DNA from 2 places in the Stenotrophomonas genospecies 5 genome. Region 1 is predicted to be linked to the other one. Evidence: riboswitches for the same ligand, from Rfam matches in the RefSeq annotation. Region 1 holds a riboswitch; the other holds the start of a gene.
The links. Region 1 has a riboswitch for glycine ahead of ACX9OW_RS13085 (trimeric intracellular cation channel family protein). Riboswitches for the same ligand answer to the same signal wherever they lie in the genome.

Region 1 (11,305 bases):
CCGCCCGCCGCGATGCGCTGGAACAGCAGCTGGCCAAGCTGGGGGACCAGGCCGGCATCCTGGTCGGCACGCAGATCCTGGCCAAGGGCCACGATCTGCCCAGACTCACGCTGGTGGTGGTGGTCGGCATCGACGAGGGCCTGTTCTCGGCCGATTTCCGCGCCAGCGAGAAACTCGCGCAGCAGTTGATCCAGGTCGCCGGCCGCGCCGGGCGCGCCCGCGATCCGGGCGAGGTGTGGCTGCAGACCCACCATCCGGGTCATCCCCTGCTGGAGACGCTGGTCAACGGCGGCTACCACCCGTTCGCGCAGGCCGAACTGAACCAGCGGCAGGCCGCCGGCTTCCCGCCATTCGCGCATCTGGCACTGATGCGTGCCGAAGCGCAGCAGGTGGAGCACGCCAACGCGTTCCTGCTGGCTGCACGGCGACTGCTGGGCGAACAGGCGCTGGTGGAGGCGTACGGACCGATGCCGGCACCGATGCCGCGCCGGGCCGGCTACCAGCGCACGCAGCTGCTGCTGTCATCGGCACAGCGCCCGCCTCTGCACGGCATGCTGGCGCAGCTGGTACCGCAGCTGTATGCCTTGCCGGAAGCCCGCAAGGTGCGCTGGTCGCTGGATGTGGATCCGACGGATCTGTATTGAATGCAAGCAGAATCCGCCGGGCATGGCCCGGCGCTACCGTTACCGCGCGCGATTCCCGCTTACGTCAGCGGTGACATCACGCCGCGCTGGTAAGCGGGTCGCTCACGCAGCCGGGCGTACCACTCGGCCAGGTGGGGCAGGTCCGGACGCTGGATCGGCAGTTCATACCAGGCGTACACCAGTGAACCCAACGGGATGTCGCCCATCGCGAATGTCGCGCCCGACAGCCACGGCTGCGTGGCCAGCGTCGCGTCGGCCATCGCCAGGTAATCGGCGGCGCGGACGATGGCAGCATTGATCCGCGATTCGTCGCGGTCTGCCGGCGCGGTGCGCATGATGCCCCAGATCAGATCGCTGTACAGCGGCGCCATCCGCGAAGTGCTCCAGTCCATCCATTTCTCGGCCTGTGCGCGTTCCATCGGATCCTCGGCGTACAGTGTCCCCAGCGCGTAGCGCGCGCTCAGGTAGCGCACGATGGCGTTGGACTCCCACAGCGGCAGGCCCTGGTCCTCGATCACCGGCACCAGGCTGTTGGGGTTCATCGCCAGGTATTCCGGCGTCTGTGTGCCACCGTGGCTGCCGCCCACTTCGATGGACTCGTAGGGCAGGCCGATCTCTTCGGCACACCACAGCACCTTGCGGACGTTGCTGGAATTGCGACGGCCCCAGATCTTCAACATGCGGGTATTCCTTGCGGGCAATGCGAGCGGCAACGATACGCCCGATCGGCGTACATGTGGGCGTGCGGAATGATGCGCGGGGGGCGTCGGCCGGGCATGGCCCGGCGCTACCGGTTCTTCTTCGGCAGCGCGCGCACGTAGGACGACTTGCCATCCTTCTTCAGTTCGAACAGACCGATCGCCGCCAGCAGATCACTCAGCTTTCCATAGCCATAGTTGCGCGAATCGAACGAGGCCTGGTTGGCGATCTGGCTGCCCACCGGCCCCAGGTGCGACCAGCCGTCCTCGCCTTCCGCGGCGGACACAGCGCGGCGCAGCATCTTCACCAGACGTGTATCGCTGCGCATTTCCGCGCCGCTCTTGCGCGGGCGCACTTCGTCGCCGCTGCCCGTTTCACCGATGGCCGGCTCGATGGCTCCCGGCTCTGCCGTGCCCTGTTCCACTTCCGGCACGCTGGAATGGGCCTGGCCCAGTGCTTCCAGATAGGTGAATTTGGAACAGGCATTGACGAAGGGTTCCGGCGTCTTCTTTTCGCCGAAGCCATACACCTTCACCCCGTCGGTCAACAGGCGCATCACCATTGGAGTGAAATCAGCATCGCTGGAGACGATGGCGAAGCCGTCGAGGTTGCGCGCGTACAGCAGGTCCATCGCATCGATCACCATGGCCATGTCCGAGGCGTTCTTGCCCTTGCTGTAGGCGAACTGCTGGATGGGCCGGATCGCGTACTCGTGCAGCACCGCCTCCCAGCCTTTCAGCCGTGGGCTCTTCCAGTTGCCGTAGGCACGGCGGACATTGGCCACGCCGTAGCGGGCCACCTCCGCCAGCACTTCGTCGATCTTCGATGCGGGCGCGTTGTCGGCGTCGATCAACAGGGCGATGCGCTTTTCCGGTTCGCTCATGGGCCTCTCGCTGGCGGTTGCCTGAATCCGAGTATCGCCGATCCGCGCGCACGCTGACGTGACAGGCCGCCGCCGTGCGAAGATGCCGGACGGTTCCCCATGCCCCCTGGAGTGAGTCGATGAGTCGTGAGCGCGTTCCCCACCTGGTCGTTGTCGGCGGCGGTTTTGCCGGCCTCTGGGCCACCCGTGCGCTGGCACGCGAACGCATCCGCATCACCCTGGTCGACCGCCGCAACCATCACCTGTTCCAGCCGCTGCTGTACCAGGTCGCCACTGCAGGCCTGTCAGCGCCGGATATCGCCGCACCGCTGCGCCACATCCTCGGCCACCAGCGCAACGTGGAAGTGCGGCTCGGTGAGGTCGTGGCCATCGACAGGCAGCTCCGCCAGGTGCGGCTGGCCGACGGCAGCACGCTGGACTACGACAGCCTGCTGCTGGCTACCGGCGCCACTCACGCCTACTTCGGCAACGACCAGTGGGCCGATGATGCGCCCGGCCTGAAGACCCTCGACGATGCCATTGCCCTGCGCCGCAAGCTGCTGCTGGCGTTCGAGCGCGCCGAAGCCGAACCGGACCCGGCCAGGAAGGCGGCGTGGCTCAGCTTTGCCGTCGTCGGCGGCGGCCCGACCGGCGTCGAACTGGCGGGCACCCTGGCCGAGATTGCACGCCATACGCTGCGCAATGAATTCCGCCACATCGATCCGGCCAGCGCCAAGGTGCGCCTGGTGGAAGCCGGTCCACGCGTGCTGTCCTCGTTCCCGGAAGTGCTCTCGCTGAAGGCGCGCCGGCAGCTGGAAAAGCTGGGTGTGGAAGTGCTGACCGGAACGCCGGTGAGCAACATCGACAGCCAGGGCTTCACGCTGGGTGACCAGTTCGTGCCGGCGCGCACCGTGGTGTGGGCGGCCGGCGTGGCCGCCTCGCCGCTGGCGCGCACGCTGGACGTGCCACTGGACCGTGCCGGGCGCGTGCAGGTGCAGCCGGACCTGACCCTGCCCGGGCATCCGGAACTGTTCGTGGCCGGCGATCTGGCCGCGGTGAACCAGGCCAACGGCAAGCCCGTGCCCGGCGTAGCGCCCGCCGCCAAGCAGATGGGCAAGTACGTGGCCGAGGTCATCCGTGCACGCCTGCACGGCAGGCCGGAGCCCGGGCCCTTCAAGTACGCGGACTACGGCAACCTGGCCACCATCGGCCGCATGGCCGCCATCGTGCACCTGGGGCGCCTGCAGCTGTCGGGCGTGCTGGCCTGGTGGTTCTGGCTGGCCGCGCACGTGTTCTTCCTGATCGGCTTCCGCAACCGCATCGTGGTGCTGCTGAACTGGGCGGTGGCGTATTGGAGCTACCAGCGCAGCGCACGCATCATCTTCGGCGATGACCAGGATGACCGCCGGCCGAAACGGTAGCGCAGGTCTGCAACGGGGTCTGATCCCCTTCCTGCGGAAAGGGATCTGACCCCACGTCGCGTCGCGACTGACTGCGATGCGCCGTGCCTGGGCACGGCGCTACAAAGATGCGGAATCCAATGCCTGCAACCACGCCAGCTTGCGCTCGCGCGGCAGCTGTTTGAGCTGCCATTCGGCGCGCGAGGCGGCGGAGCGGTCCGGGTACTCGCGCACGGCCAGGATGCGCAGCGGCGGGCGGGCCCGGGTGTAGCGCGCCCCCGTACCGGCGCGATGGGCGGCGAAACGCGCGTCCACGTCGGTGCTGATGCCAGCGTAGTAGCTGCCATCGCGGCATTCGAGCAGGTACAGGAACCACGGGCGGTGGGACGGGGCCATGCCGGGATTATGCCGTGCTGCACCGCAGCGGATATACTGCCCGCGAATGCAGGAGAGAGGCGCCGCGTTGGCGCCCGCCGAAGGCGCAGGCTCCCATGATCGCTCAGGCCGGTGGGCTGGAATCCCACCAACCATGCATTCGACTCGCCGAGCTGGAGAGAGGTCACCGGGCATGCCCGGTACGATCCGCCGAAGGGGCACGCGGCCTACGCCACTGAACTCTCAGGCAAAAGGACAGCGGGAGCGGCACCGGTCATCGTCATCCCGTCATTGCGCAGGCAATGGCGGCGTCCGCGCATGGCCGGCCCCATCGCGTCCGGAGCCTGTTCCATGTTGCTGTCCATCATCTACCTGATCGCCATTTCCGCCGAAGCCATGACCGGCGCACTGTCCGCGGGACGCCGCCGCATGGATCTGTTCGGCGTGGTCATGATCGCCTGCGTTACCGCGCTCGGCGGTGGTTCATTGCGCGACATCCTGCTTGGCCACTATCCGCTGGGCTGGGTCAAACATCCCGAGTACCTCGGCTTCACCGTGTGCGCGGCGCTGATCGCCACTTGGGTCGCACGCTGGATGCACCACTTCCGCCGCACCTTCCTGGTGCTCGACGGCCTGGGCCTGATCGCCTTCACCCTGATCGGTTGCTCGATCGCACGCGAGGCCGGTCATGCCACGCCGATCGTGCTGATCGCCGGCATGCTGACCGGCGCGTTCGGCGGCGTGCTGCGCGACATTCTGTGCAACGAAGTGCCCCTGATCTTCCAGAAGGAGCTGTACGCGATCATCGCGCTGCTGACCGGCGCCGCCTATCTGCTGCTGCTGCACTGGAACGTGTCCGATGCCACGGCCATCCTGTGCTGCCTGGCGGGCGGCTTCGCCCTGCGCCTGCTGGCGATCCATTACCGCTGGGAAATGCCGAAGTTCGTGTATCACGACGAAGTGCATTGAACGATGGCGTGTTCGCCGGGCGTGGCCCGGCGCTCCCCTTCGTGCCCTGCACCACCCCGGCGATGGACCTGGCGCTGTCGCTCATGCGCAGCGCCAGGCGCATCGCCGGTGCGGACGGGCCGGTCTCCAACTCCGACCGGCCCTGATCGCGGCCGCACCCCCGCAGGCGCAGGCCGCCATCCACACACATGCCGCGCTCAGGCGGCTTCTGACACCGTCACTTCGCGACGGGCGCGCACGGCCGCAGCCAGTCGCTCCAGCACCGTCACGGTGGTGTCCCAGTCGATGCAGCCATCGGTGATGCTCTGTCCGTAGACCAGCGGCTGGCCTTCCACCAGTTCCTGCCGGCCTCCCACCAGATGGCTCTCGATCATCACGCCCACGATGCGCTGTTCGCCGTCCTCCAGCTGAACGGCGATGTCTTCGATCACCTTCGGCTGGTTTTCCGGGTTTTTCAGGCTGTTGGCATGGCTGGCATCGATCATCAGCCGCGTCGGCAGCCTGGCCTTGGCCAGTGCCTGGCAGGCATCGGCCACGCTGGCCGCGTCATAGTTCGGCTGCTTGCCGCCGCGCAGGATCACATGGCAATCCGGGTTGCCGGTGGTCGAAACGATGGCGGTGCCGCCCTGCTTGGTCACCGACAGGAAGTGATGCGGGTTGGAGGCCGCGCCGACCGCATCGGCCGCGATCTTGACGTTGCCATCGGTGCCGTTCTTGAAGCCCACCGGGCACGACAGGCCGGAGGCCAGTTCGCGGTGCACCTGGCTTTCGGTGGTGCGTGCGCCGATCGCGCCCCATGCCACCAGGTCGGCGATGTACTGCGGCGAGATCACGTCAAGGAATTCAACGCCGGCCGGCAGGCCCAGCTTGTTGATGTCGCGCAGCAGGCCGCGGGCAATGCGCAGGCCCTTGTCGATCCGGAAGCTGCCGTCCAGGTCCGGGTCATTGATCAGGCCCTTCCAGCCCACCGTGGTGCGCGGCTTCTCGAAGTACACGCGCATCACGATCTCCAGCTCGCCGGCCAGCGCGTCGCGCAGAGGCTTCAAGCGCTGTGCGTACTCGATGGCCGCATTCGGATCGTGGATCGAACACGGGCCGACCACGACCGCCAGGCGATCGTCGCGGCCATGCAGGATCTGGTGCAGGGCCGCGCGCGAAGCACTGACGGTGTCGGAGGCTTCATCGTCACACGGCAGCATCGCCAGCAGCTGGGCAGGCGGTGTGAGCGGTTCGATGGTGCGGATGCGCAGGTCGTCGGTATGGGGGGGCATGGGGGAGGTCTCCGGTACGTTGGGGGTCCCCAGCGAGGCGGCATGAAAAAAGCCGCCAGGTTCGCTGGCGGCTTTCGGGAATGCGTCTGAAGCTTTCTTCAGGGTGAGCGCAGTCCTTCCTCCGCCAGTGGCTTCGGAAAGTAATACCAGTAAAAGCGGGTAGCGGCTGCGTTCATGGGGTGTATTGATAGCACAGCTTCTGCGCAGCACAAAATGTTTCATCCGCAACTGGGGAAGCGGTTCAGCAGCACGGCGATCTAGCGGCTGCCATGCACTTCCACGTCCAGCAGCAGGCCCTCGTGGATATCGGCCCAGCGCTCCAGCACCTGGTCCAGCTCCCGCCTCGCCTCCTCCAGCTGCTCGGGGTTGAGCAGGGACCGCGCCGTGTAGAGATCGGAGACCAGCCGCCGCAGTGTCGATTCCGGTATCGCCACCGAGGGCCCGTCCACATCCGGCAACTGCAACGCCGGGGTGTCGCCGGGAGGGCCGAACAGCGTGACCTGGAGCGTGCTCTGCATGATCGACTTCCCTGTGGGTAGACGTGGGCAATGCACTGTTTACCGCGTTCGGATGACCGGCGCATGTGCCGGTGTACGGATCGATCGTGTCGCGACTGGACCGATGGTGCCACCGCGTTGAGATCTTCCTTCCAGGCTTCCCACCCTTCGGCCCGGAAGGGGCGTGCAGGCGATCGATGCGCGGTTATACGGGCAATGGCATATGCGATACATGTGCTCAAGATGGTTTGCCACCGGAAAAGGGTGGCCGGGTCGGCAAAGCCCGAGGAGATGTTGTTTACGCTTGTCAGCCGGCGTCGCCTTGGGCGGCGCCGGCTGGCAATCCGTCCGCGTTCCATGGCGGGCGGTGCGGGGGGGCGCTTGCGCCCGCCGGATCAGTGACCCGGTCTTTGCCGCCACGTACCGTCCGCCACCTCTTCCGGTGGCGGTGTCGTCTGTCCTGTACGGAGCACACGCCATGAACACACCACACGTTCCCTTCCCCGGTGCCCACCCCGATCCGGCCAATGCCGATCAGGCGCCGTTCGATCCCAACGGTCTGGTCGCCCACCTGCAACGCATCGGCAGCGGTGCGGCCGCCGATGGCCAACCCTGGCCCGAGCGCCATCCAGCGAACGGCCGACGCATGATGCTGGCCGATGCCGATGGCGCACTGGCCGGCCTGCGCATCGTGCAGGAGGTGCTGCTGGCCGCCGAACGCTGCCGCCAGAATGCCGCGCCCGAACATCACGTGAGCGACCGGGTGATGGAAGGGTTGATGCTGGCATCCCTGGGGCTGGCCACGCATGCGGCCGAACGCCTGCAGCCCCACTAGCCGCGTCCGCGCAATGTGACCGGGCCCGATGGCCCGGTCATGGGCCGGCCCCCGCCGGATCACAGTGAACGCAGTGCGCGCCTGCGGATGTAGGCGTTGGCAGGGCTGTCGCGCTCGCGTTGCCAGCGTGTGCACAGGTCACGCAGCCACTGCGGCTGGGTCTTCCCGGCATCGTTGAGCCAGTTGCCGACGGAATCCTGCACATAGCGTTCGGGATCATCAGCCAGTGCCTCCAGCAGCGAATGCGCGTGTTCGGGATGCTGCTTGAAAAGAGCGATGTGCGCCGCCCAGACGCCACGGGGACGCAGTGCTTCACAGGCAAACCGGCGCAGATGCGCGGACGGTTCCTGCGTCCACGGCTGCAGGCATTCAAGCGCCAGCAGTGGCCCGGCAACGATGTCGGTGCGCAGCGCCAGCCACACCCATTCGCGCACGCCGAAATGCGGATCATCGGCCAACGGGCGCATCTTCTCCAGCTTCACCGGCAGGGAGGCGGTGGCATCGCCACCGATCAGGTAGCAGGCCCAGCCGCGCACGGTGTCGGATGCATGCGACTGCCACTGTGCAGGATCACCCTGCCTGGCCTCACGCAACAGCGTTGCCGCCAGAATCATGCGCTGGGTAATGCCTTTGCTGGCGGCATCGCGCATGCATTGAATGGCAGTCTCCGGCAGCACCGCAACGGTCTGCAGCAACACCGCGAAGTCCACGGCCAGACATTCCGCCAGATGCGTGCTGGCGGCTGCCCCGGTATCCAGCTGATGCTTTCGCGCCGGGCTGATCGCTGCGCTCACTGCAGGTCCTTCCGTCCGCCGCCGGTGTGCTGCCACACCTTGGCCAGCAGCTGTGAGAGCTGCACCTGCTCGGCAGTGTCCAGGCCGTTGAACAGGCCCGCGATCCACTGCGTGTGCTGATTGAAGAGGTCTTCGGCCAGGCGCTTGCCCTGCGCGGTCAGCACGATCTGCAGGCGACGACCATCGTCCGCATCGCTGCGCCGCTGCAGCAGACCTTCGCGCTGCAGGCCATCGAGCAGGCCGCTGATGGTGGCGCGGGTGACGCCGGCGCGCTCGGCCAGCGCATGCGGCGACAGTGTGCCGCCGGCACCGTGCAGCAGGAACAGCACGATGAAGCGGCCCTCACTGAGCCCGTGCGGTGCCAGCCGGCTGGCGCAGTCGCGATCGATCGCCGAGGACAGCGACAGCAGCTGGAAGCACAGATGCAGGAGGGCGACATTGGCGTGGCCACGTCGCCGGGCCTCATCCAGAAGGGCGCCATGTTTTGCCTCAAGCACGGTGATTTCCAATATGTTTAGGTGCCTAATCATATTCATGACGGGATGGAGCGCAACACCTACGGGGCCTGCCGCCGGGCCCGGCCGGGCGCACTCCTCGCGCAGGGGGCTGCAAGCAGCCGAAGCTGCGGTAGCATCGCGCCACGTCCCGCCAGGAGTTCCACGCATGCGCCGTGCCGTCCTGCTGTTGCTGACGCTGTTCCCCGCCGCCGTAATGGCCGCTCCCCCTCCCGTGCCCTCCCCGGCCCGGATCGATGCCGAAGCCAAGCGCCTGATGCAGGTCGCCCACGCCCGAGGGATGGCAGTGGCCGTCGTCGACGGTGGCAAGGTCGTGCACGTCGCCGCCTATGGCGAGCGCAACGCTGCCGGCGAACCGCTGCAGACCGACACGGTGATGTATGCGGCATCGCTGACCAAGATGGCCTTCGGCCACCTGATCGCGCAGCTTGCACAGGACAAGGTGATCGATCTGGATGCCAGCATCGCCAGCGCGCTGGACAGACCGCTACCGGACTATCCGGCCGAGCCGAAGAAGTACGCCGATTACACCGTGCTGGCCGGCGACGAACGTTGGCGCCGGCTGACCCCGCGCCTGCTGCTCAACCATGCCAGCGGCTTTGCCAACTTTGCATTCCTGGAGCCGGACGGAAAACTGAAATTCCACTTCGATCCGGGCAGCCGCTATGGCTATTCCGGCGAAGGCCTGATCCTGCTGCAGTTCGTGCTGGAGCGCGGGCTGGGCCTGGACGTGGGTAGGCTCATGCAGCAGCGCGTATTCGACCGCTTCGGCATGCCCCGCACCAGCATGATGTGGCGCGAGGATTTCGCCACGAATCTGGCCGACGGCTGGACCGCCGAAGGCACGGCGGAGCCGCACGATGAACGCAGCCGCGTGCGTGCCGCCGGTTCGATGGACACGACCATCGCCGACATGGGCAATTTCGCTGCCGGCTATGTCAGTGGCCAGGGGCTGTCGGCATCGATGCGCCGGGAGCTGGTGCGGCCGCAGCTGCCGATCACCACCGCCAGCCAGTTCCCGACGCTGCAGCCGGAACTGCCGGTGGCGCAGCGGCGCAGAAACCTAGCTGCGGGACTGGGCGTGGTGACATTCACCGGTCCACAGGGCGCAGGCTTCTACAAGGGCGGACATGACGATGCGGTGGGCAACACGCTGGTGTGCGTCGAACAAGGCCAACGCTGCGTGGTGATCCTGGGCAACGATGTGCGCGCCGAAGCGGCCTTTCCGGCACTGGTGCGCTTCGTGCTGGGCGAGACGGGGGTGCCGTGGGATTGGGAATACGGCAACAAGAGCTTTGTCAGATGACGACAAAGATCCCCACCTCGCGGCGGGGGCCACTACTCCGGAATGTGGTAATTGCGGGCTTGATCGAACGCGTCGTACCCAGCAGCGACAGCTGGATCTTCATACGCTGCAACCTGGTCTTCACCTGTGCGTACTCCATCCAATCCGCGGAGCCCATCGATACGTTGGGACCACACATGACGATCGAGTTGCGGGCCAATATAGGGCCGCAGGTATCCGTCAAGATGCCCTTGGTCCGGCGACTCGATTTCCGCAGTCAATGCGGCGAGATAAGAATCTTTCCGGGTAGCAGTCCAGTTCACTGAAAACCCGGCGCGATGACAGAGCTCTGCGTGCACCAGTAGCATCGCGCGCCCATTGCCATCGAGAAAGGGATGGGCGTATGCGAACAATCCCATGATGAGACCCGGTGCATCAGCGATCCGCCCCTTCTCCTGCGCCAGATGTAGCGCATGCACCACTGCCCGCTGGGACTCGAATGGATGACAGAAGTGAACGTGCCCCTTGGTTACGTGCTTGTCTGGCGCGACCGTTGCGCGGTCCATTCCCGCCCACGGATACAGGCCTTCGAACAGAATCTGATGGACCCTGAGGAAGGCGGCATAGTCGATATGCGCAGCTTGCTCGAGATACTTCAAGGCCTTGGGCAGCTGAGCGCGAAACAATTGATGCTCCGCGATCTTGATCAACTCAAGGTCTTTCTCGCCTGCATGATTTCGCAGGTATCCCACCGCCTCATAGTCACCGAACGGATCAAACACCTTTGAGCCTGTGATGCGCCATCACCAGCTTTACCATTTCCTGACCGGAGAGCTTGTCCTCGCGGGTCAATGCGACCAGCAGATCATCGGTGTCATCACTCTGCACGGTGTCGCCCGCCAGTGATGTCACTGCACTGGCCCAGCTATCCATGTAACGCGCCGCGTACTGTACGCCTTCACGTTTGGCGAGCCGACGCGCCAATTTGGTAATCGCCGTAACAACGTTGCCGCGCGCCGAGCCATGCTCTTTCGTTGCCAAAAGACCAGCGCGTCCGAGCCGCGCCACAGTGCCCGGATGCGCATAGATACCGCGCTCAAGACGCTCAAGCTGGTGGCTCTCAACCAAGGCCCGCAAGGCTTCAGTGACCTGCGTACGT
Region 2 (11,305 bases), 660 kb from region 1:
CGGCGCAGCTGGGGGCGCAGCCTGCTGTGGCGCCTGGGCTTCCTGGCGGTGGCTGCGGTGACCGCTGTTGGCGGTGCACTGATCTCGTTCCAGGACGTCTCCGCACTGATGCGCAACCAGCGTGAAGTGCGTTACCTCGCCACCCCGGCCAACGTGCTGCTGGGTCTTCCACGTGCACTGCGCGGCGACAACCCGGTGCAGCGCGCGCCGAAACTGCCGATCGGCACCGACGCCAAGGCCACCCCACGCGCTCCGGCGAGCAAACCGCGGCTGCTGGTAATCGTGATGGGCGAGACCGTGCGTGCACAGAACTGGGGCCTCAACGGCGGCCGCAATACCACGCCGGAACTGGCCCAGGCACCGGTGATCAACTTCCCCGACATGCACTCCTGCGGCACCAGCACCGAAGTTTCGCTGCCCTGCCTGTTCTCGCCATGGGGACGCCACGACTACGACGAGAAGAAGATCCGCGCGCACCAGTCGCTGCTGCACGTACTGAACCGTGCCGGCATCGCACCGCTGTGGCGTGACAACCAGTCCGGCTGCAAGGGCGTGTGCGAAGGGCTGGACTTCCAGTCGCTGTCCGATGCGACCACCCCGGGCCTGTGCGCCGACGGCCGCTGCATGGACGAGATCCTGCTGCAGGACCTCGCCACCCAGGTGCGTGCCAGGCCCGGCGACCGCGTGGTCGTGCTGCACCAGCTGGGCAACCATGGCCCGGCGTATTTCGAGCGCTATCCGGCCGCCTTTGCCCGCTTCAAGCCAACCTGCGACACCCGTGACATCGGCCGGTGCTCACGCGAAGAGATCACCAACAGCTATGACAATGCCGTGCTGTACACCGATCATTTCCTGAGCAAGACCATCGGCACGCTGCAGGGCATGCAGGACTACGACACGGCGATGATCTACCTGTCCGACCATGGCGAATCGCTGGGTGAGAAGGGCCTGTACCTGCACGGCGTGCCCTATGCGATCGCCCCGGCCGAGCAGACCCGCGTACCGATGACGATGTGGTTCTCGCCGGGCTTCGCCAGCAGTCGCGGGCTGGACCTGCAGTGCGTGCGAAAGCGTTCGGCAGCGTATACCGACCACGACAACCTGTTCCCGTCGGTGCTGGGCCTGATGCAGGTGAGGACGGCGCTGTACGAGCGCGATCGCGACGTGTTCGCCGGCTGCGAGAGCTGAGGGGCGGGGGCGGAAGGGCTTGCAGCCCTGCACCCGCAGAAGCCAAGGCAACGTCAACGTCAAAAGCCGAAGCGGCATTCCGTGGGATGGCGGGGCACTGTGGGTTCGCGGGGACGGCGCAAGTACGTCCATGTAGCCTTGGTCGCGCCATCCATGGCGCTCACACCCCGCAAACCCACAGTGCCCCGCCTTCGACAGGTTCACTCCGCTGTTGGTAGGTGAAATTCCGGGGTCAGATCCGTTTTCCTGCGGAAAACGGATCTGACCCCGAGAGTATTTCCGACAGATCGCGGCCAACTGTCGAAGGCGGGGTGGGTCCGGTTGCGGGGGCGTGAGCGCCATGGATGGCGCGACCGAGCCTACAGGGACGTATTTACGGCGTCCCCCGCAACCGGCCCCACCCCGCCGACTCACAGGAAACCCGCTTTTGCTCCGGCCGTTGCCGTCGCAGTTGCTTCTGCGGGTGCAGGGCTGCAAGCCCTGCCGAACCCCACCAACCTTCCCCACTTGCGGTGGGCACGCGCGCCCACTAGCCTTCGGCCGTCGTTCACCACCCAAGGACCGCCCGTGAAACACCGTCATCTCCTGCTGGCCGCTGCTGTCGCCGCCGCCACGCTGGCCCTGGCTGCCTGCAAGAAGGAAGCGTCCCCCGGCGCCGAGACCGCCGGCAGCAGCGCACCGGCCGGCGAGACCGCCGACCAGTTCGTTGCCCGCATCAATGCCGAATACAAGGCCGCCTATCCGGAGATGACCTCGGCGCAGTGGCTGTCCTCCACCTACATCAACAGCGATTCGGAGCGCATCGCGGCCAAGGCCAACGAGCGTTCGCTGACCCAGCTCAACAGCTGGATCGAGCAGGCCGCGAAGTTCGAGGGCCAGCCGATGAGCGCAGACAGCAAGCGTGCGATCCATCTGCTGAAGCTGATGTCCTCGATGCCGGCACCGCGCGACCCGGCCAAGCTGGCCGAGCTGACCCAGATCGCCACCCGCATGGAGGGCAGCTACGGTGCCGGCAAGTACTGCACCGATGCCAACGACCCGGCCTCCTGCCGCCAGCTGGGGGAACTGGAACAGGTGCTGGCACGCAGCCGCGACTACGACGCGCAGCTTGATGCCTGGCAGGGCTGGCACAGCACCACGCGGAACATGCGTGGCGACTACCAGAAGTTCGTCAGCCTGGTGAACGAAGGCGCCAAGGGCATGGGCTTCACCGATGCCGGGCAGATGTGGCGCAGCGGCTATGACATGCCGCCGGAGCAGATCGGCCCGGAAACCGACCGCCTGTGGGAGCAGGTCAAGCCGATGTACGAGCAGCTGCACTGCTACGCGCGCGGCAAGCTGGACAAGACCTACGGCAAGGACAAGGCCGAGGTGGGCAATGGCCTGATCGCCGCGCACCTGCTGGGCAACATGTGGCAGCAGGACTGGTCCAACCTGTGGGACCAGCTGGAGCCCTATCCCGGTGCCGGAAGCCTGGACATCACCGCCGCACTGGAAAAGCAGTACCAGACCAACCTGAGTGCTGCGCTGGCCAAGGCTGGCAGGGATGCCAGCGTCGCGGGCCAGTACAGGGCCCAGCGCGAGGCCGAACTGCGTACCGCGAAACAGATGACCGAGCGCGCACAGGATTTCTACGTGTCGCTGGGCATGCCCTCGCTGCCGCAGTCGTACTGGGACAAGACCCAGTTCATCAAGCCTGACGACCGTGACGTGGTCTGCCACGCCAGCGCCTGGGACATGAACATGGAAGGCGATGTGCGCACCAAGATGTGCATCAAGCCGAACGAAGAGAACTTCACCACCATCTATCACGAGCTGGGCCACATCTACTACGACCTGGCCTACAACCCGTTGCCGCCCCTGTTCCAGGGCGGCGCCAACGATGGCTTCCACGAAGCAATCGGCGACACGATCGTGCTGGCGATGACGCCCAAGTACCTGAATTCGATCGGTCTCGTTGATGCACCGCAGGAAAGCCGCGAGGCCGTGATCAACGCGCAGATGCGCATGGCGCTGTCGGGCGTTTCATTCCTGCCCTTCGGCCTGATGATCGACCGCTGGCGCTGGGGCGTGTTTGATGGATCGATCACCGCCGACAACTACAACAAGGCATGGTGGGACCTGAAGGCCAAATACCAGGGCGTTGCCCCGGCCAGCACCCGCGGCGAGGAGTTCTTCGATCCGGGCGCGAAGTACCACGTGCCGGGCAATACGCCGTACACCCGCTACTTCCTCGCCCGCATCCTGCAGTTCCAGTTCTACAAGGGCCTGTGCGATGCATCGGGTTACAAGGGCCCGCTGCACGAGTGCACCTTCTACGGCAACAAGGAAGCCGGCCAGAAGTACTGGGCGATGCTCAGCAAGGGCGCCAGCCAGCCGTGGCAGGCCACGCTGAAGGAGCTGACCGGCACCGACAAGCTGGATGCCGGCCCGATGATCGAGTACTTCAGCCCGGTCAATGAGTGGCTCAAGCAGCAGAACGAAGGCCAGATGTGCGGCTGGCAGGCCAGCGCTGCGGCCCCGGTGGCGAAATGAGAAAAGGGGCGGATCCGCGAGGATCCGCCCCTTTCGTTCCGGTGGCGCCGGGCCATGCCCGGCGGCCTTGATCGCACCGCTGCGTTCGCCGGGCATGGCCCGGCGCTACCCCTTCTTCGCGGCCAGCTGCGCGGCCAGCGCGGATTTGAATTCCTCGAACGTCTGCCCTTGTGCCTGCGCTTCGGCCTGCGCGGCGTCGCGCAGCGCGTCGGAGTACATCAGTCGCACCGGGGTGCCGCTGCGCTCATGCAGCTCGCCCGCCTGCATGATCATCGCCAGCACGTGTGCCGCGCTGTGGGTCTGCCCGGCAATGCGGCCATCCATGCCCAGTACCCACTCGCCGTCGCGACGGACGATACCGGCCAGCAGGGTGCGCTGCGGGTCGCGCAGCTCGGCGTGCGGCTCCACGGGCGAAGCCTGCGCAGCGGCGCGGCTGGCGGCCTGCGCTTCCTTGCGGCGGCGCTGGTCGCGGCGGATCTTGGAGGAGATGGACATGGGCGCTACCGCTGCGTGGGGGGCGCAAGGATAACGCACCCCGGCCGTTGCGCCGCTTCACGTCGCCTGGCGCGCGCCGCGGCGCAGCCCGCGAGCCGTCGCCGCCGTGGGCTCACGCCTCCGTGCAGGTCGCCTGGGCGGTGCGCTCGCGCAGATGCTCCCAGTACCAGAACACAAACCCGGCGGCGAAGAAGCCGGCCTGGCCCAGCGCCAGATGCAGCGGGCTGGCACTGAGCAGGGGCGACACGACGCCGGCCACCACGGTGCTGACCATCAGCTGCGCGAAGGCCTGCAGCGACGAGGCCAGGCCGCGCTGGTGCGGATACATGTCGAGCACGGCCAGCGCCAGGATCGGGAAGATCAGCGCCATGCCCATGCCGCCCAGGAAAATGGGCAGTACCGCCCACGGCAGCGCGAACTGCGGCGCCAGCACCACGTAGCCGACGTTGAGCAGTGTCGACAGCGCGCACAGGGAGAAGCCGATGGTCACCTGCCGGGTCGGCGTGGTGTGCCCGGCCATGCGCCCGGACAGGAACGCGCCGGCCGTCATGCCACCGATGGTGGGAATGAACAGCCAGGCGAAGTCGCCTTCGCCCAGATGCAGGTGCTGCATCACGAACACCGGCGCGGACGCGATGTACAGGAAAATGCCGCCGAAGCCGATGCTGCCGGCCAGTGCCAGGCGCAGGAAACGCGGGTTGAAGCCGATGCGCACATAGTCACGCAGCAGTGCGCGCGGCGACAGCGGTACCCGCGCCTCCGGCGGATGCGTTTCCGGCAGGAAGCGCGCGGTGGCCACCAGCAGCAGCAGCGAGAACACCACGAGGAACCAGAAGATCAGCGGCCAGCCGGCACCGCTGAGCAGAATCCAGCCACCGATGATCGGGGCGATGGCCGGCGCGATGCCGAACAGCATCGAGACCTGGCTCATCAACCGCTGGGCGTCATGGCCGTGGTACAGGTCACGGATCACCGCGCGGCCGACGATCATGCCCACGCCCGCCGACAGGCCCTGCAGCGCGCGGAACGCCAGCAGGGTCGGCAGGTCAGTGGACAGCGCGCAGCCGACCGAGGCCCCGGCAAATACCACCAGGCCACCGAGGATCACCCGCTTGCGGCCCCAGGCATCGGACAGCGGCCCGTGCGCCAGGCTCATCAGGCCATAGAACAGCAGGTAGACGCTGATGGTCTGCTGGACGGCCACCTCATCCACCGCCAGGCGCTGGGCCAGCTGCGGGAAGGCCGGGAAAATGGTGTCGATGGAGAACGGGCCGAACATGGCCAGGCCCGCGAGCAGCAGGGCCATGCGACGGGTGGACGGAGCAACAGCGGCGGTCATGTGAACGGTGTCCGGCAAGGCCATGCGCGGCACGCACGGCGGGCGCCGGTCCCGCTGCAGCAGGGACGGCGCCAGATGAATTCGGGTATCCGCCCATGATAGGCGGGGAATTCGCCCGATGCCATGCAGCACCGCACAAAACGCATGCCCCGGGCCACCGGCCATTCAGGCGCCGGCGCTGCCCGGGCGGCCCCGGCAGCAGGCCATAACCGGCTATAATCGGCGGGCAACACGGTGGGAGAAGCGGAACACCGCTGCCGAAGGCGCAACGCCCGTAATCGCTCAGGCCCGATACCACCCGCAACACAACTCTGGAGAGACCGGTTCGATCCGGCGCCGAAGGGGCACGAAGCTGCGGCCAGCCGCGCTTCCAAACTCTCAGGCAAAAGGACAGAGGGGCGCCCCGCAGCCCGCCATCCGGCGGCTTGTGCCCGTGCGTGTGCCCTTTCCTGACGGATCCTTCGCCATGTCCCAGAACACCCCTTCCCTGCGTGAGCTCGAGCACCACAGTGCGTTCGTCGAGCGCCATATCGGCCCCAATGACGCCGAGATCGCGCAGATGCTCGACGTCGTCGGCCACGCGTCGCTGGATGCGATGACCGATGCCATCGTGCCGGCCAAGATCAAGTCGCCGGCAGCGCTGGCGCTGCCGGAGTCGATCACCGAAGTGGAGGCGCTGGCGAAGATCCGCGCGATCGCCGACAAGAACACCGTGCTGCGCAGCTTCATCGGCCAGGGGTATTACGGCACCCACACGCCGAACGTGATCCTGCGCAACATCCTGGAAAACCCGGCCTGGTACACCGCCTACACCCCGTACCAGGCAGAGATCTCGCAGGGCCGCATGGAAGCGCTGATCAACTTCCAGACCCTGTGCGCCGACCTCACCGGCATGGAGATCGCCAACGCCTCGCTGCTGGACGAAGCCACCGCAGCGGCCGAAGCGATGACCCTGGCCAAGCGTTCGGCCAAGTCGAAGTCGGACACCTTCTTCGTGCACGATGCCGTGCACCCGCAGACCCTGGAGCTGCTGCGCACCCGCGCCGAGCCCATGGGCATCGTGCTGCGCGTCGGCACGCCGGCCGAAGCGCTGGAAGCAGACAGCTTCGGCGTGCTGCTGCAGTACCCGGATACGTTCGGCCAGGTGGCCGACTACCGGGCACTGGTCGAGGCCGTGCATGCACGCGGCGGCCTGGTCGCCGTGGCCACCGATCTGCTGGCGCTGACCCTGCTCGCCGCACCGGGCGAATGGGGCGCGGACATCGTGGTCGGCAACAGCCAGCGTTTCGGCGTGCCGTTCGGCTTCGGTGGCCCGCACGCGGCGTTCATGGCCTGCCGTGACGCCTACAAGCGCTCGATGCCCGGCCGCCTGATCGGCGTCTCGATCGATGCGCAGGGCAACCCGGCCTACCGCCTGACCTTGCAGACCCGCGAGCAGCATATCCGCCGCGAGAAGGCCACCTCCAACATCTGTACCGCACAGGTCCTGCTGGCGGTGATGGCCTCGATGTACGCCGTCTACCACGGTCCGGAAGGCCTGACCCGCATCGCCCGCCGCACGCACCGCCTGGCCGCGATCCTGGCCGCCGCACTGCGCAAGGCCGGCGTGCAGGTTGCTGGCGACTTCTTCGACACCCTGCACGTCACCGGTGTGCACGCCGATGAGATCCACGCCAAGGCGCGCGCCGCCGGCTACAACCTGCGCGCGATCGACAGCGACTCGGTCGGCATCAGCCTGGACGAGACCGCCACCCGCGCCGATGTGGTTGCGCTGGCCGCCGTCTTCGGTGCCCAAGCCGATGTGGATGCGCTGGATGCCAGCACCGCCGACGCGCTGCCGGCCGGGCTGCTGCGCCAGTCCGCGTTCCTGACCCATCCGGTGTTCAACACGCACCACAGCGAGCACGAACTGCTGCGCTACCTGCGTTCACTGGCCGACAAGGACCTGGCGATGGACCGCACGATGATCCCGCTGGGCTCGTGCACCATGAAGCTCAACGCCACCGCCGAGATGATCCCGGTGACCTGGCCGGAGTTCTCGCAGATCCATCCGCTGGTGCCGGCCGACCAGGCACTGGGCTACAAGGAACTGATCGAGTCGCTGGAAGCGATGCTGGTCGAATGCACCGGCTACGATGCGGTCAGCCTGCAGCCGAACTCGGGTGCACAGGGCGAGTACGCCGGCCTGCTGGCGATCCGCGCCTACCACCGCTCGCGTGGTGAGGAGCATCGCGACATCTGCCTGATTCCGGATTCGGCCCACGGTACCAACCCGGCCTCGGCACAGATGTGCGGCATGAAGGTGGTGGTCACCAAGACCGATGCCAACGGCAACGTCGATGTCGAGGACATCCGCCTCAACGCCGAGAAGTACAGCGGCCGCCTGGCCGCGATCATGATGACCTACCCGTCCACGCACGGCGTGTTCGAGGAGGAGGTGGTCGAGATCTGCGAGATCATCCACAAGCACGGCGGCCAGGTGTACACCGACGGTGCCAACATGAACGCCCTGGTCGGCGTGGCCAAGCCGGGCAAGTGGGGTTCGGACGTTTCCCACCTGAACCTGCACAAGACCTTCTGCATCCCGCACGGCGGCGGCGGCCCGGGCGTCGGCCCGTGCGCGGTCAAGGCGCACCTGGCCCCGTTCCTGCCGGGCAAGCTGGGTGACAACGGCCCCGTCGGCATGGTCAGCGCCGCCAGCTTCGGCAGCGCCTCGATCCTGCCGATCAGCTGGATGTACATCGCGATGATGGGCCGCGAGGGCCTGCGCAAGGCGACCCAGGTCGCGCAGCTCAATGCCAACTACATCGCCAAGCGCCTGGCGCCGCACTTCAGGACGCTGTACACCGGCCGCAATGGCCTGGTGGCGCATGAGTGCATCCTCGATGTGCGCCCGCTGGAGAAGAGCAGCGGCATCGGCGCCGAGGACGTGGCCAAGCGCCTGATCGACTTCGGCTTCCACGCGCCGACGCTGAGCTTCCCGGTGGCCGGCACGCTGATGGTCGAGCCCACCGAAAGCGAGTCGCTGCATGAGCTGGACCGCTTCATCGATGCCATGATCCAGATCCGCGAGGAAATCCGTGCGATCGAGGATGGACGCCTGGACCGCGAGGACAATCCGCTGAAGAACGCGCCGCACACCGCCACCGCGGTGACGGCCAGCGAGTGGACCCACGCCTACCCGCGCGAGCTGGCCGCCTTCCCGCTGCCCAGCCTGAAGCTGCAGAAGTACTGGCCGCCGGTGGCCCGCGTCGACAACGTCTACGGCGACAAGAACGTGATGTGCGCCTGCATCCCGGTCGACGCCTACAAGGATGATGAAGTCGAAGCGTGATTGACGGAACGGCCCGCGCAAGCGGGCCGTTTTCGTTTACGGTAGCGCCGGGCCATGCCCGGCGAGCGCAGCGGCTGAACCGATCACGGATCCGGCATCTGCCCCAGGCTCAACTGCCAGGACACACCGAACCGGTCCTGCACCCAGCCGTAGCGATTGCTGAAATCGTAGTCGCCCACCGGCATCAGCCAGTGCCCGCCCTCGCCCAGCACGCGCGCCGCGCGCTCGAACTGTTCGGCGCCACCGCACTCGACGAACAGCGAGATCGACGGACTGAAGGTGAAGTCGTGCACATCCAGGCTGTCGAAGCACAGATAGTTGGTGCCGCCGAGCATGAAGGTCGCCTGCCGAACCTGACCGGGCACTCCCGCCCCTGCGCCGTCGGGATGGCGTTGCAGGGCAAGCAGCCGGAAATCGGCGAACGCCTCGGCGTACAGGGCCAGGGCCGCCTCGGCCTGGCCGGTGAACATCAGGAACGGACGACTGCGCAGCATGGGGTGCTCCAGTTCAGCGGGCCGATGACGGCCCCGCGAACAGGATGGCACGCAGAATGTATGCCCGCTGTAGAGCCAAGCCCACGCTCGGCTGTACGGATCAGGCCTCGCGCATGCGGCGCGCGATCGCACTGCCGGCCGCGATCGTGGCGGTCAGGGCCACCATCGACAGGAACTGCAGGCGCGTATGCGCCTCGCTCAGCAGCAGGCCGAAGATCAGTGCCAGGATCGCCAGGGCGCAGCAGGTCAGCCACGGGAAACCGGCCATGCGGAACGGCAGGCGCGAGCCGAGGCGGTCCGCACGGCGGCGCAGCACCAGTTGAGAAAGCAGCGACAGCGTCCACACCAGCAGGCAGGTCGAGCCGACGATGTTCAGCAGTACCGGCAGCACCTTGTCCGGGAACAGCAGTTCCATCACCGTCGCGGCAAACCCGAACAGTACGCTGGCCAGAACGGCGATCACCGGCACCTGCCGCGGGTCGGTCCAGCCCAGCACGGCCGGTGCCTCGCGGCGCTGCGCCAGCGAATACATCATCCGCGACGCGCCGTAGAGGTTGGCGTTGAGGGCCGACAGCAGGGCGATCACTGCGATCAGCGTGATGGCCGTGCCCGCCCCCGGAATGCGGGCCGCATCCAGCACCGCGGCGAACGGCGACTTCAGCGCTTCGCTGGTCCACGGCACCACGGCGATGATCACGCTCAGCGAGCCGATGTAGAACACCAGGATGCGCCAGGCCACGGTACGGATGGCGCGGGCGATGCTGCGCTCGGGATCCTCGGTCTCGGCCGCGGCAACGGCCACGATCTCGGTGCCGCCGAAGGCGAACACCACCACCAGCAGGGCTGCGCCGATACCGGCCAGGCCCTGCGGTGCAAAACCGCCGTGTGCGGTGAAGTTGCTCAGTCCCGGAGAGGTCACCTGCGGCAGCCAGCCCATCAGCAGCGCGAAACCGATGGCGATGAACGCCAGGATCGCCACCACCTTGAGAATGGCGAACCAGAACTCGAACTCACCGAAATTCCTGACCCCCAGCAGGTTGATCGCGGTGAAGAACAGCATGAACGCCAGGGCGGCCATCGGCACCGGAATGGCAGGCCAGACCGTGGCCAGCAGGCCCGCCGCTCCCACGGCCTCGGCGGCGATCACGATCACCAGCTGTACCCACCAGAGCCAGCCGACAGTCGCCCCTGCCGTGGCGCCCATGGCGTCGGCGGCATAGACCGAGAACGCGCCGCTGGTCGGCTTGGCCGCCGCCATTTCGCCCAGTGCGTTCATCACGATGATCACCAGTGCGCCGGCCACCAGGTACGACACCAGCACCGCCGGGCCGGCCGCCTGTACGCCCACACCGGAGCCCAGGAACAGGCCCGCGCCGATGGCGCTGCCCAACCCCATCATGATCAGCTGGCGTGGCTTGAGCGAATGGCCCAGGCGGGAGGGCGAGGCAGGCGTAACGGGGCTGGCGGGCATCGGCAGGAGTGGGCGGCGGCTACAGGGGCGTCACCTTACCCTGTCCCGCGCCTGTGGGGATAGGCACAGTGCAGCAGGCCGCTCAGGCCAGCGCCGGCTCGCCGATGCGGGCGCGGTAGGCGCGCGGCGAGAAACCGGTTTCGGCCTTGAACTTGCGGGTGAACGCGCTCTGGTCACTGAACCCGCAGGCCTGGCCGATGCAGGCGATGCTGTCGTCGCCATGCAGCAGATGCATGGCCATCTGGATCCGCAGCCGCGTCAGCACCTGCTGCGGGGTCATCTGGAACACCTTGCGGAAGCTGCGCTCCAGCTTGGACAGCGAGAACCCGGTGATGTCCAGCAATGTCTGCATGCGCACGTTCTCGGCGTAATGCGCGTTGAGATGGGCCAGGGCCAGCCGCAGCTGCTCGTACTGGGTTCCCAGGCTGTCCTTCTGGCCCAGGTCGCGC

Region 2: linked by a shared signal. The riboswitch ahead of gcvP (aminomethyl-transferring glycine dehydrogenase) and the one ahead of ACX9OW_RS13085 (trimeric intracellular cation channel family protein) in region 1 are both predicted to bind glycine.

What each region holds. Positions count from the first base shown of each region.
Region 1 covers NZ_JBTMUW010000001.1:2,842,119-2,853,423, forward strand. Annotated here, with positions in the region: gene ACX9OW_RS13060 (primosomal protein N') at 1-644, shown strand, start outside; gene ACX9OW_RS13065 (glutathione S-transferase family protein) at 704-1,324, opposite strand; gene ACX9OW_RS13070 (NYN domain-containing protein) at 1,432-2,226, opposite strand; gene ACX9OW_RS13075 (NAD(P)/FAD-dependent oxidoreductase) at 2,346-3,626, shown strand; gene ACX9OW_RS13080 (GIY-YIG nuclease family protein) at 3,726-4,001, opposite strand; glycine riboswitch at 4,041-4,130, shown strand; glycine riboswitch at 4,144-4,249, shown strand; gene ACX9OW_RS13085 (trimeric intracellular cation channel family protein) at 4,332-4,949, shown strand; gene ACX9OW_RS13090 (3-deoxy-7-phosphoheptulonate synthase) at 5,147-6,220, opposite strand; gene ACX9OW_RS13095 (hypothetical protein) at 6,478-6,738, opposite strand; gene ACX9OW_RS13100 (hypothetical protein) at 7,196-7,552, shown strand; gene ACX9OW_RS13105 (DNA alkylation repair protein) at 7,612-8,346, opposite strand; gene ACX9OW_RS13110 (MarR family winged helix-turn-helix transcriptional regulator) at 8,343-8,843, opposite strand; gene ACX9OW_RS13115 (serine hydrolase domain-containing protein) at 9,010-10,167, shown strand; gene ACX9OW_RS13120 (Fic family protein) at 10,200-10,928, opposite strand; gene ACX9OW_RS13125 (hypothetical protein) at 10,921-11,305, opposite strand, start outside.
Region 2 covers NZ_JBTMUW010000001.1:2,183,973-2,195,277, forward strand. Annotated here, with positions in the region: gene ACX9OW_RS10190 (phosphoethanolamine transferase) at 1-1,188, shown strand, start outside; gene ACX9OW_RS10195 (M2 family metallopeptidase) at 1,756-3,723, shown strand; gene ACX9OW_RS10200 (hypothetical protein) at 3,829-4,218, opposite strand; gene ACX9OW_RS10205 (multidrug effflux MFS transporter) at 4,331-5,557, opposite strand; glycine riboswitch at 5,859-5,961, shown strand; gene gcvP (aminomethyl-transferring glycine dehydrogenase) at 6,024-8,891, shown strand; gene ACX9OW_RS10215 (VOC family protein) at 8,975-9,385, opposite strand; gene ACX9OW_RS10220 (amino acid permease) at 9,486-10,856, opposite strand; gene ACX9OW_RS10225 (AraC family transcriptional regulator) at 10,939-11,305, opposite strand, start outside.